DNA from 3 places in the Lysinibacillus sp. NPDC056232 genome. Region 1 is predicted to be linked to each of the others. Evidence: riboswitches for the same ligand, from Rfam matches in the RefSeq annotation. Region 1 holds a riboswitch; each other region holds the start of a gene.
What was found. Region 1 has a riboswitch for lysine ahead of ACFCYJ_RS24955 (amino acid permease). Riboswitches for the same ligand answer to the same signal wherever they lie in the genome.
Positions count from the first base shown of each region.

Region 2: another riboswitch for lysine. It lies ahead of ACFCYJ_RS16755 (aspartate kinase); the one in region 1 lies ahead of ACFCYJ_RS24955 (amino acid permease).
Region 3: another riboswitch for lysine. It lies ahead of ACFCYJ_RS13510 (transporter substrate-binding domain-containing protein); the one in region 1 lies ahead of ACFCYJ_RS24955 (amino acid permease).

Region 1 is NZ_JBHJTF010000055.1:3,560-6,822, reverse strand. Features, by position in the region: gene ACFCYJ_RS24960 (hypothetical protein) at 1-131, shown strand, start outside; gene ACFCYJ_RS24955 (amino acid permease) at 699-2,159, opposite strand; lysine riboswitch at 2,246-2,422, opposite strand; gene ACFCYJ_RS24950 (CynX/NimT family MFS transporter) at 2,598-3,263, shown strand, end outside.
Region 2 is NZ_JBHJTF010000023.1:42,253-45,515, forward strand. Features, by position in the region: gene uvrC (excinuclease ABC subunit UvrC) at 1-952, shown strand, start outside; lysine riboswitch at 1,078-1,256, shown strand; gene ACFCYJ_RS16755 (aspartate kinase) at 1,492-2,718, shown strand; gene ACFCYJ_RS16760 (hypothetical protein) at 2,801-2,971, opposite strand; gene ACFCYJ_RS16765 (methyl-accepting chemotaxis protein) at 3,131-3,263, shown strand, end outside.
Region 3 is NZ_JBHJTF010000016.1:40,870-44,132, reverse strand. Features, by position in the region: gene odhB (2-oxoglutarate dehydrogenase complex dihydrolipoyllysine-residue succinyltransferase) at 1-775, shown strand, start outside; gene ACFCYJ_RS13515 (hypothetical protein) at 1,028-1,180, shown strand; lysine riboswitch at 1,436-1,621, shown strand; gene ACFCYJ_RS13510 (transporter substrate-binding domain-containing protein) at 1,737-2,603, shown strand; gene ACFCYJ_RS13505 (amino acid ABC transporter permease) at 2,789-3,263, shown strand, end outside.

The DNA.
Region 1 (3,263 bases):
CCTCTATCGCTAATCCCCAAGGAGTCGCCCAGCCTCCACTCCAATCAACTTATATGCATGGTATACGTTTCAACAAATGTCCTACCCAAAATTTGATGATGTGTTATTTATCTATCATTTTACCATATTAAGGTTGTGCACCAAAAGTGGGGACGATTCGAGAAACTAAAGTCCCCTTTTTATTCTCTCCAGTAATTTTATCTGAAGCCTAAAATGCAGATTTGTCATACTGTATTGGTTGGTATATTGTTAGCAATAATCAAAATAATTTAGAAAGGACTGGAGAAATGACTTTTAGAAGGCATTACAGTTTTTTTCTATTGCATTTTGTATTATCGGGGTGTTATTGTTTTATGCTAGTTCATTAAGTAAGAACGGTATTTTTAGGATTTACTTTTATGTAGGTGCCCTACTCTGGATAATAAGTATTTATTTTGGAATATCCGGAATTAAATCAAAACAACCGGGTATTTCTAAATATTTAGGATTACTCATCATTTTTCTTATTCTTGTAGTCTACGGATCGATGATTGCTATTATGGGGATACGAGGTTTTGGCGCTTAAAGATTAATCGTTCATTGTAGTATTTTTTCTGACAAGATTGTACTTCTGAGGTTACAAATTTATTCATATTTTTTAACTTAAAAAACTGCCCTGCAAGCATTTTATATGACTCACAGGACAGTTTTATTTTTTATTATTCGACTTTTAAATCACATTGCTCTAATGGATGCATTTTTGTTTTATGCTTGATTTTATAGCCAAGCCATAAGAATAAGAACAGTGGAATACCGATATAGGAGACAAGGACTCCATACCAGTCTATTGTATTACCCATAAAGGCATTGTAGTTTTGTCCAATAACAACAATCATACAAACCGTAAAGGCAAATAGCGGGCCGAATGGGAATAGCCTTGCTTTATACGGCAGCAATTTCGGATCTAATCCCTGTACCTCGAATGCTCGACGGAAACGGTAATGGCTAAATGCAATTCCTAGCCAAGCAATGAAGCCAGACATCCCAGAGGCATTTAGAAGCCACATGTAGACTACACCATCACCAAAGAATGAAGCTAAAAATGCTAGGGAGCCTACAGCTAAAGTCGCCAGTAATGCGTAAATCGGAATACCTCGACGGCTTAGTTTAGCGAAAAATTTCGGTGCATGTCCATCTACTGCCAATTGCCAAAGCATACGAGAAGATGCGTACAGCCCTGAATTCCCTGCTGACAGCATTGCCGTTAAAATGATAGCATTCATCAATGAAGCAGCAAAGGCAATTCCTAAACGGTCGAACACCAGTGTAAATGGTGAAACAGCGATATCTTCAGATAGCAAACGTGAGTCTGTAAATGGAATCAGCAGCCCAATTGCACCGATCGCTAAAATATAGAATAAAAGAATTCTCCAGAAAACAGACTTAACAGCTTTCGGAATATTTTTACCAGGATCATCTGTTTCACCTGCTGTTATTCCAAGTAGCTCTGTCCCTTGGAACGAGAATCCAGCAGCTAAGAAAATACCAAATGTAGCAAGAAATCCACCGTGGAATGGTCCATCACTGATAAAGAAATTCGTAAAGCCTACCGGAGCGTTTCCTCCTAAAATACCAAAAATCATTAGGAAACTGATAATAATAAAAATGATGACAGTTACAACCTTTATCATGGCAAACCAATATTCACTTTCACCATAGCTTTTTACCGATAATAGATTGAACGTTAAAACGACAGCAATAAATAAAACAGTCCAAAGTGCTGATGAGCTATCTGGGAACCAATATTTCATAATTAATGATACAGCAGAAATTTCTGCCGCAATTGTAATTGCCCAGTTGTACCAGTAGTTCCAGCCAAGCGCAAAGCCTAGAGCTGGGTCTACAAATTTTGTAGCATACGTACTAAATGAACCCGATGATGGCATATAAGCTGCCATTTCGCCTAAGCTCGTCATTAAAAAATACACCATGATACCGATTAATGCATAGGCGAGTAGTGCACCGCCAGGGCCTGCTTGTGCAATGGCACCACCACTAGCTAAGAACAATCCTGTACCGATTGTACCGCCCAATGAAATCATTGTAATATGACGGCTTTTTAATTCCTTTTTCAGCTTAGGCGCTTTATGGCCGAGCTGATTGACTTTTATTTCACTCATGATATAGCTTCCTTCCTTTTATAAGAGGCAAAAAAATGCCATCACATGAACGTTGCTGTGATGGCTAAGTAAATCCTCTGTTCTTTCAAAATGATAGCTCAACACGTTGTTCAAACGTGACAGTTCTGTTCCTTTCGGAGACAGCCCCAGCATGAGGTTTTCAAGTCCCCTCACACTTCGGCAGTATTTCCTTTCAACTAATATCTCTAATGCTTGTCATTTCCATTAGCATACTCTTAAATACCGCGACCTCTACCTCATTATAAACATGAGGCATATAATTATTAAATTTACGATGGATATTATTCTAACATACAACCTATGACATTTCAATAACTCAAGTAACATTCTATATTTTATGAATTTTCTACTATTTTTATTATTGTGATAAAGTGGTATAGTGGTTCAATCATAATTGTTCTAACAGGGGGGATTTATTTGGCTACTCATGAACATACCGATACTTATCCTAGCAGGAAAATTAATTGGAAAGGTACAACCTTATTATTAGTTATCGGCGTAATTTGTATTGCCTCGACATTACGGATGCCGCTAACAGTTGTTGGACCTATTATTTCCTTTATCCGCGAAGACCTCGGCATATCCAATGTACTAGCGGGCTTTCTAACAACAATCCCATTGTTAGCATTTGCAATCATCTCACCTTTTGTACCAATTGTCGCACGTAAAATCGGGCTAGAACTAACATTATTTTTATCGACTATTCTTTTGGCGTTAGGGATTGTAATACGCTCCCTCGGAACAACTAGTTTGCTCGTATTTGGTACTGCGCTAATTGGTATAGCCATTTCATTCGGTAACGTACTTATTCCAGGATTGCTTAAACTGAAGTTTCCCTTTCACGTAGGTTTACTTATGGCATTTTTCACAATGTCGATGAATTTGACAGCTGGACTCGGTGCTGGTATTAGCTATCCTGTTGCCCATTCATCAATTGGCTGGCAAGGTGCACTGGCAGTCGCACTTGTTCTCGTGGCGTTAACTATTTTAATATGGATTCCACAGTTGAAATTTAATAAGCCTGAACCTAATGTTAAAACTACGAAAGAACGTACACCTTTATGGAAATCACCTGTTACTTGG
Region 2 (3,263 bases), on a different contig from region 1:
CCAAGAGGCAGAAGAGGAATTTTTAACGTTCGTTGGACGATTTTACGAAAAGCTAGAGCACATTAAGCCTAAGGAGATCTTTATCCCACAATCTATTGATGCAGATATTTTAACGGAATTATTAGAAGTTAAGGTACTTACACCAAAACGTGGGCAAAAAAAAGAGCTAGTTGAATTGGCGACGAAAAATGCTGAAATTGCTGTAGCAGCGAAGTTCCAACTTATTGAACGTCAGGAAGAACGCACTATAGGAGCATGTGAGGCGCTTGGTGAAGCTATGAGCATTTCTACGCCTTTACGGATTGAAGCTTTCGATAATAGTCATATGCATGGGACAGATGCTGTATCTGCAATGGTTGTATTTATCGATGGAAAACCCGCAAAGAAGGAGTATCGAAAGTACAAAACACGTACAGCTGCCAAGCACGATGATTACGGGGCAATGCAGGAAGTAATCCGTCGTCGTTACACACGCGTATTAAAAGAAGGTCTACCTTTACCAGATTTAGTACTAATTGACGGTGGGAAGGGGCAAATGGAAGTTGCAAGAGAAGTATTAGAGGATGAGCTCGGCCTTGTCATTCCAATTGCCGGATTAGCAAAAGATGAAAAGCATAATACGTCACAGCTTCTATTCGGTGATCCACCTGAAGTCATTGCATTAAAGCGCACAAGTGATGGCTTCTATTTACTGCAGCGAATTCAAGACGAAGTACACCGCTTTGCTATTACCTTCTTACGACAGCAGCACGAGAAGCATGCTATACAATCTGTCCTCGATCATATAGAGGGCGTTGGTCCAAAGCGAAAACAGCAATTACTTAAGCATTTTGGCTCTGTCAAAAAAATTCGTGAGGCAAGTGTACAGGCGTTAGAAGAAGCTGGGATGCCTGCTAATTTAGCTAGCAATATTCATGCTTATTTTCAACAAGAGACATTGTCAAAGGATTAGACGTATGCTAAGGTTGTATATAACATTGTTCTTCAATATAGCAATGTTTATGTACGGAGCCTTAGTTTTTTGTAGTTTCTATTTATCCATAAACTATAAGGTTCAATTAAATACATTCACTATTTAGTGATGATAGAGGTGCAAGATTTAGGAGTAGTACATTCGAGGACGAACAAGTCCAGTGAAAATGTATGAAAGGGGATCTTGCCGAAGTGGAGCATCGTTGTTTCCGATGCTGTGCTGGTTTTACATTTAAGAGATGTAAGACTGTCGATTCTAATCGTTTCGGAGAGCTATCACACATGCGCAAGTTACTTTATTGTACATGTTATAGGCAGCTTTCACGTTATGTGGGAGCTGCCTTTTTAGCTTTCTTTCAAGGCAGTTACTACTATGTAAGAGGTGATGCCAACCGTATTAGTTCAAGCCCTATAACTTAATGTCGCTTTGAGTTTGCAGCGTTATCTTTGTAAAGAGCGGCAAAAGTATAGCTACTTTATAATCAGCAAAATGATTAAATACAAAGGAGAATGATAAGGATGGCGAGAATTGTGATGAAATTTGGTGGTGCTACATTAACATCAACAAAGCACATTCAAGATGTTGCGAAAAAGGTGATTGCAGAAAAGGAAAGAGGTACTGAGATTGTCGTTGTCACTGCGGCAATGAGGGGGATGTCTAAAGAATTAGGGAAGATGGCTCGTGATCTATCAGACAATGCGTCTAAGCGTGAACTAGACGCATTGTTGTCAACAAGCTCACAACTATCAAGTGCATTAGTGGCGATTGCTTTGCAGGAAGAAGGATATGAGGCAGTGTCATTAACAGGCTGGCAGGTAGGTATTCAAACCGATGTCATGTATGGCAATGCACGTATTGACGAGATAGACGCTAGTCGAATAGAAGAGCATTTTATGCAGGGGAAGATCGTCGTCGTTGCAGAGGGACAGGGTATCTGTAATTCTCGGAATATTACGACGTTCGGTAAAGGTGGTGCGGAAACGACGGCGATAGCTATTGCTGCAGCATTGGAAGCGGAGCGCGTAGATATTTACACGAATGTAGATGGAGTCTACACAGCTGATCCAAGTCAGATTGCTGGGGCACGAAAGCTAAAAGAAATTTCCTATGATGAAATGCTAGAGCTATCAAACTTAGGATCACAAATTTTACACCCGCGGGCTGTAGAAATAGCAAAGAAGTTTCAAATCCCAGTTACCATTCGGTCGAGCGAAAAAGATACAGTAGGTACTTTATTGAAGGAGGAAGTTGAAATGGAGAAAAATTTAATTGTACGTGGTGTTGCCTATGAGTCAGACGTTATTCGCCTAACGGTGGGTTATGATGCTTATTCTAATGCTTCGTTAGCAGATATGTTCACAATACTTGCAGAAAATCGCATAAACGTCGATATCATCGTACAAGCAATAATTGATGGCTTAAAGCCAACTGTATCGTTTACCATTTTAAAAGAGGAGTTCGCCGATGCATTACGTGTCCTAGAAGATAGCAAATTATCACTAGGGTTTAGTTTTGCTGATTTTGAAATCGGCTTAGCAAAAGTCTCTATTATTGGCTCAGGAATGGCATCTAATCCAGGGGTGGCTGCCCGTATGTTTGATTGTCTACGTCGTGAAGGTATCCCTGTAAAAATGGTCAGTACTTCTGAAATAAAAGTGTCTGTCGTTGTTCCTCAGGACGAAATGATTTATGCAGCAAATGCATTACATGATGAATTTAACTTAGAACAAGCGCTTTACATATAATGTTGAAGAAGATGTGTCAGTAAAAGGCACATCTTTTCATGTTGTTGAAAAACTATTATGTCAATGAAATTAATATGTCATATTAAATAAAGTAGGGTTCTATGGCAAAACGAGGGGTTGATTTCCGTTCCGGCTGGGCTCTTTGCCGCTGACGCTTCGCTTTCGCGCAGAGCAGAGCTTCCTGGGGGCGTCCGATGAGCCACTTCACTCGCTTTGCTCGCTCCAGGGTCTCATCTGTGACGCTGATCCCCAAGGAGTAGCCCAGCCTCCACTCCAATCAACTACTTCACTTAGAATGAATCTTCTGGAATGGGCACATCTTTTTTTGTTCAGATCAATTTAATATTTTATCCAATTATATTGTTATATAATAAAAGTGACATGTTTTACCAAGTGGAAGGTGGGAGTTTGTATGGTATTGTTCGGTTTATTTCAAAAGCCAGTAGATGAAGGTGTTGAGAGAAACAACGATTTAGAAATACAATTATTAAAAAAGCGAATCCTGGAATTAGAACTTGAGCAGGAAAGCATTGATGTGAAAAATG
Region 3 (3,263 bases), on a different contig from region 1:
CGTAGCAGCTCATGGTACAGCTCCAGTAGCAGCACCAGTAGCAGCAGCACCTAAAGCAGTTGTAGCTGTAGATGATTCACGTGTAACAATTGAAAAAATGAGCCGTCGTCGCCAAACAATTGCAAAACGCTTACTTGAAGTAAAACAATCTACAGCAATGTTAACTACATTCAACGAAGTAGATATGACAAACGTTATGGCTTTACGCTCTCGTAAAAAAGACCAATTCTTCGAGTCAACTGGCTCTAAACTTGGTTTCATGTCATTCTTCACAAAAGCTGTAGTTGCAGCGCTTAAAAAATACCCATATGTGAACGCACAAATCAATGGTGATGAAATTCACTTAAACAACTTCTTTGATATCGGTGTAGCTGTATCAACAGAAGAAGGTTTAGTAGTACCGGTTGTACGTGACGCTGACCGCAAAAACTTTGCTGAAATTGAAGATTCAATTGCAGACCTAGCTAAAAAAGCACGCGACAAAAAATTAGGTTTATCTGATCTTCAAGGTGGCTCATTCACAATTACAAATGGTGGTGTATTCGGTTCATTAATGTCTACACCTATCATGAATGGTACACAAGCTGGTATCCTTGGTATGCATACTATCAAAAAACGTCCAGTTGAAGTGAATGGTGAAGTAGAAATTCGCCCAATGATGTACTTAGCTCTTTCTTATGACCACCGTATTATCGATGGTAAAGATTCTGTAGGCTTCCTTAAAACTGTTAAAGAACTACTTGAAAACCCAGAAGATTTATTATTAAATTCTTAATACCTGAGTTTGTTAAAACCTTGCGAAACATTTTTTCGCAAGGTTTTTTCTTTTTATGGAACATTTGAGGAAGTGAAGGTTAAAGTAATCTGAACAATGGAAACGAAGCGACGGAAAGAAGAGCCGAAGTGACGGAAAGAGAAGCTGAAATGACGGATAAAAGAGCCAAAGAGACGGATAGGACTCGAAGCGACGGAAAGAAGGGCTGAAGCGACGGATAGAGGAGGCGAAACGACGGATAAAAGAGCCAAAGTGACAGAAAGAGGAGATGAAGCGACGGATAAAAGAGCCAAAGTGACGGATAGGAAACGAAGCGACGGAAGAAGAGCCGAAGTGACGGATAAAAGAGCCAAAGTGACGAATAAAGCAGCCGAAACGACGCATAGGAAACGAATCAATGGATAGGTTATCCCAACGTTTGCGAAAGTTTCACAAAGATGCGTATAGTGCAAAGGCTATTATCTTTACTGATCAACAATTTCTTTTGAATTAATAGAAAGTAAGTTAAGTATTAATTATTTGCGGATTTTCTTTAAAAAGGATAAAAAACCCTAATATTGTAATTAGTCAGAAAAGTAATAAAATTATCTTGACGAATAAGTTAGTTTTATAGTAGTATCTTAATAATCAATTAAATATTCAAACCTCACGTTTTTTCTATTGTGAGGTAGAGGCGCGGTATTTATTAGTTCATTGTTGAGTAAAAGCAAGCGAAGACGCAATGAAGAAGGATCTATCGCCGAAGTGTAAAAGGAGCTCGTACTTTTATGCTGGGTCTGCAGTGAATAAGTGCAGGACTGTCCTAGTAGATTTTTTCCAGGTTTACTAGGTTGTGCTATCTCGGAATGATGGAATTATAGTGAGGATTTGGGCAACTGTTGAAAAGTAAGACCTAAGTTCAGAGCTTAGGCTTTTTTAGTACAGTTGTCTTATTTTTTTACAGAAAAAGGGGGAGTTTTACATGAAAAGAAAATGGTTAGTAGTAATGTTGACCGTAGTGACTGCAATTTTGCTAGCTGCATGTGGTACTAGTGACAAGAAGGAGCCATCGTCATCTAGTAATGACGGGGGCAATACGAGTAACGAGGAAGCTGGCGGCGAATTCCGTATTGGGATGGAAGCAAGTTATGCTCCGTTTAACTGGACGCAGCAAGGTGATGCAAATGGCGCAGTAAAAATTGCCGATAATGCAGAATATGCAGGCGGTTATGATGTACAAATGGCGAAAAAAATAGCTGAAGGCTTAGGAAAAGAATTGGTTATCGTAAAATTGGAATGGGATGGCTTAGTACCAGCTCTACAATCAAATAAAATCGATGCTATCATTGCAGGTATGTCACCTACTGAAGAACGTAAGCAAACGATCGACTTCACAGAAAACTACTATACGTCTGATTTTGTAATGGTTATTAAAAAAGGTAGTAAATATGAAAAAGCAACATCTATCCAAGATTTCTCTGGTGCAAAAATCACATCACAGTTAAATACATCTAACTACACTGTTATTGATCAAATCAAAGATGTAAAAAAACAAACAGCAATGGATAGCTTCCCAGCAATGCGAGTAGCATTAGAAGCTGGAAAAATTGATGGCTACGTAGCAGAACGTCCAGAAGGTATTTCCGCTGCTGCTGCAAACGATAAATTCACATATGTAAAATTTGAAGAAGGCTTCGATACAGATATTTCAAATACATCAATCGCAGTTGGTTTACGTAAAGGTGATGCAAATCTTGAAAAGATTAATGAAATCTTAAAAGGTATTTCTGAAGATGATCGCCAAAAAATTATGGAAGAAGCCATTCACCAACAACCAGCAGCACAATAATATGATTGCGCGGGCTAGCTGCTAGTCCGTGCAATATCATTATACTATATTAGAATCTTTCTAAATAATAATAATGTCTTAGCTAATTGTTTCATATGATAAAAGAAACAGGGGCCCAATGAAAATGGTAGATAGCTAAGACGATTGTAAAGAAAAAGCAACATGACGTTGTTAGGAGGTACATCATGAGTCTTGAATGGATTATTTCTATAATTGAGAACAACTGGCAAATGTTTTTACGAGGTGCGTATTATACATTACTTATTTCAATTAGTAGTACAATTATTGGTGCACTTATCGGATTTTTCATCGGAATTATGCATACCATTAAAGTTCGTAAAAAGGGTGTAAAATTTTATAGCTTAAAACTCATTAATTTTATACTAACATGCTATGTCGAATTCTTCCGTGGTACACCAATGATTGTACAAGCAATGGTTGTATTTTACGGCTTAGATATAGCATTTGGTATTGATATGCACTTTATTACGGCAGGTATTTTAGTTGTTTCACTAAATACAGGCGCTTATATGGCAGAAATCGTGCGTGGTGGCATTGTTTCCATTGATCAAGGGCAGTACGAGGCTGCATCGGCAATTGGTATGAATCATGTTCAAATCATGCTACATGTTGTATTACCACAAGTTGCCCGAAATATAT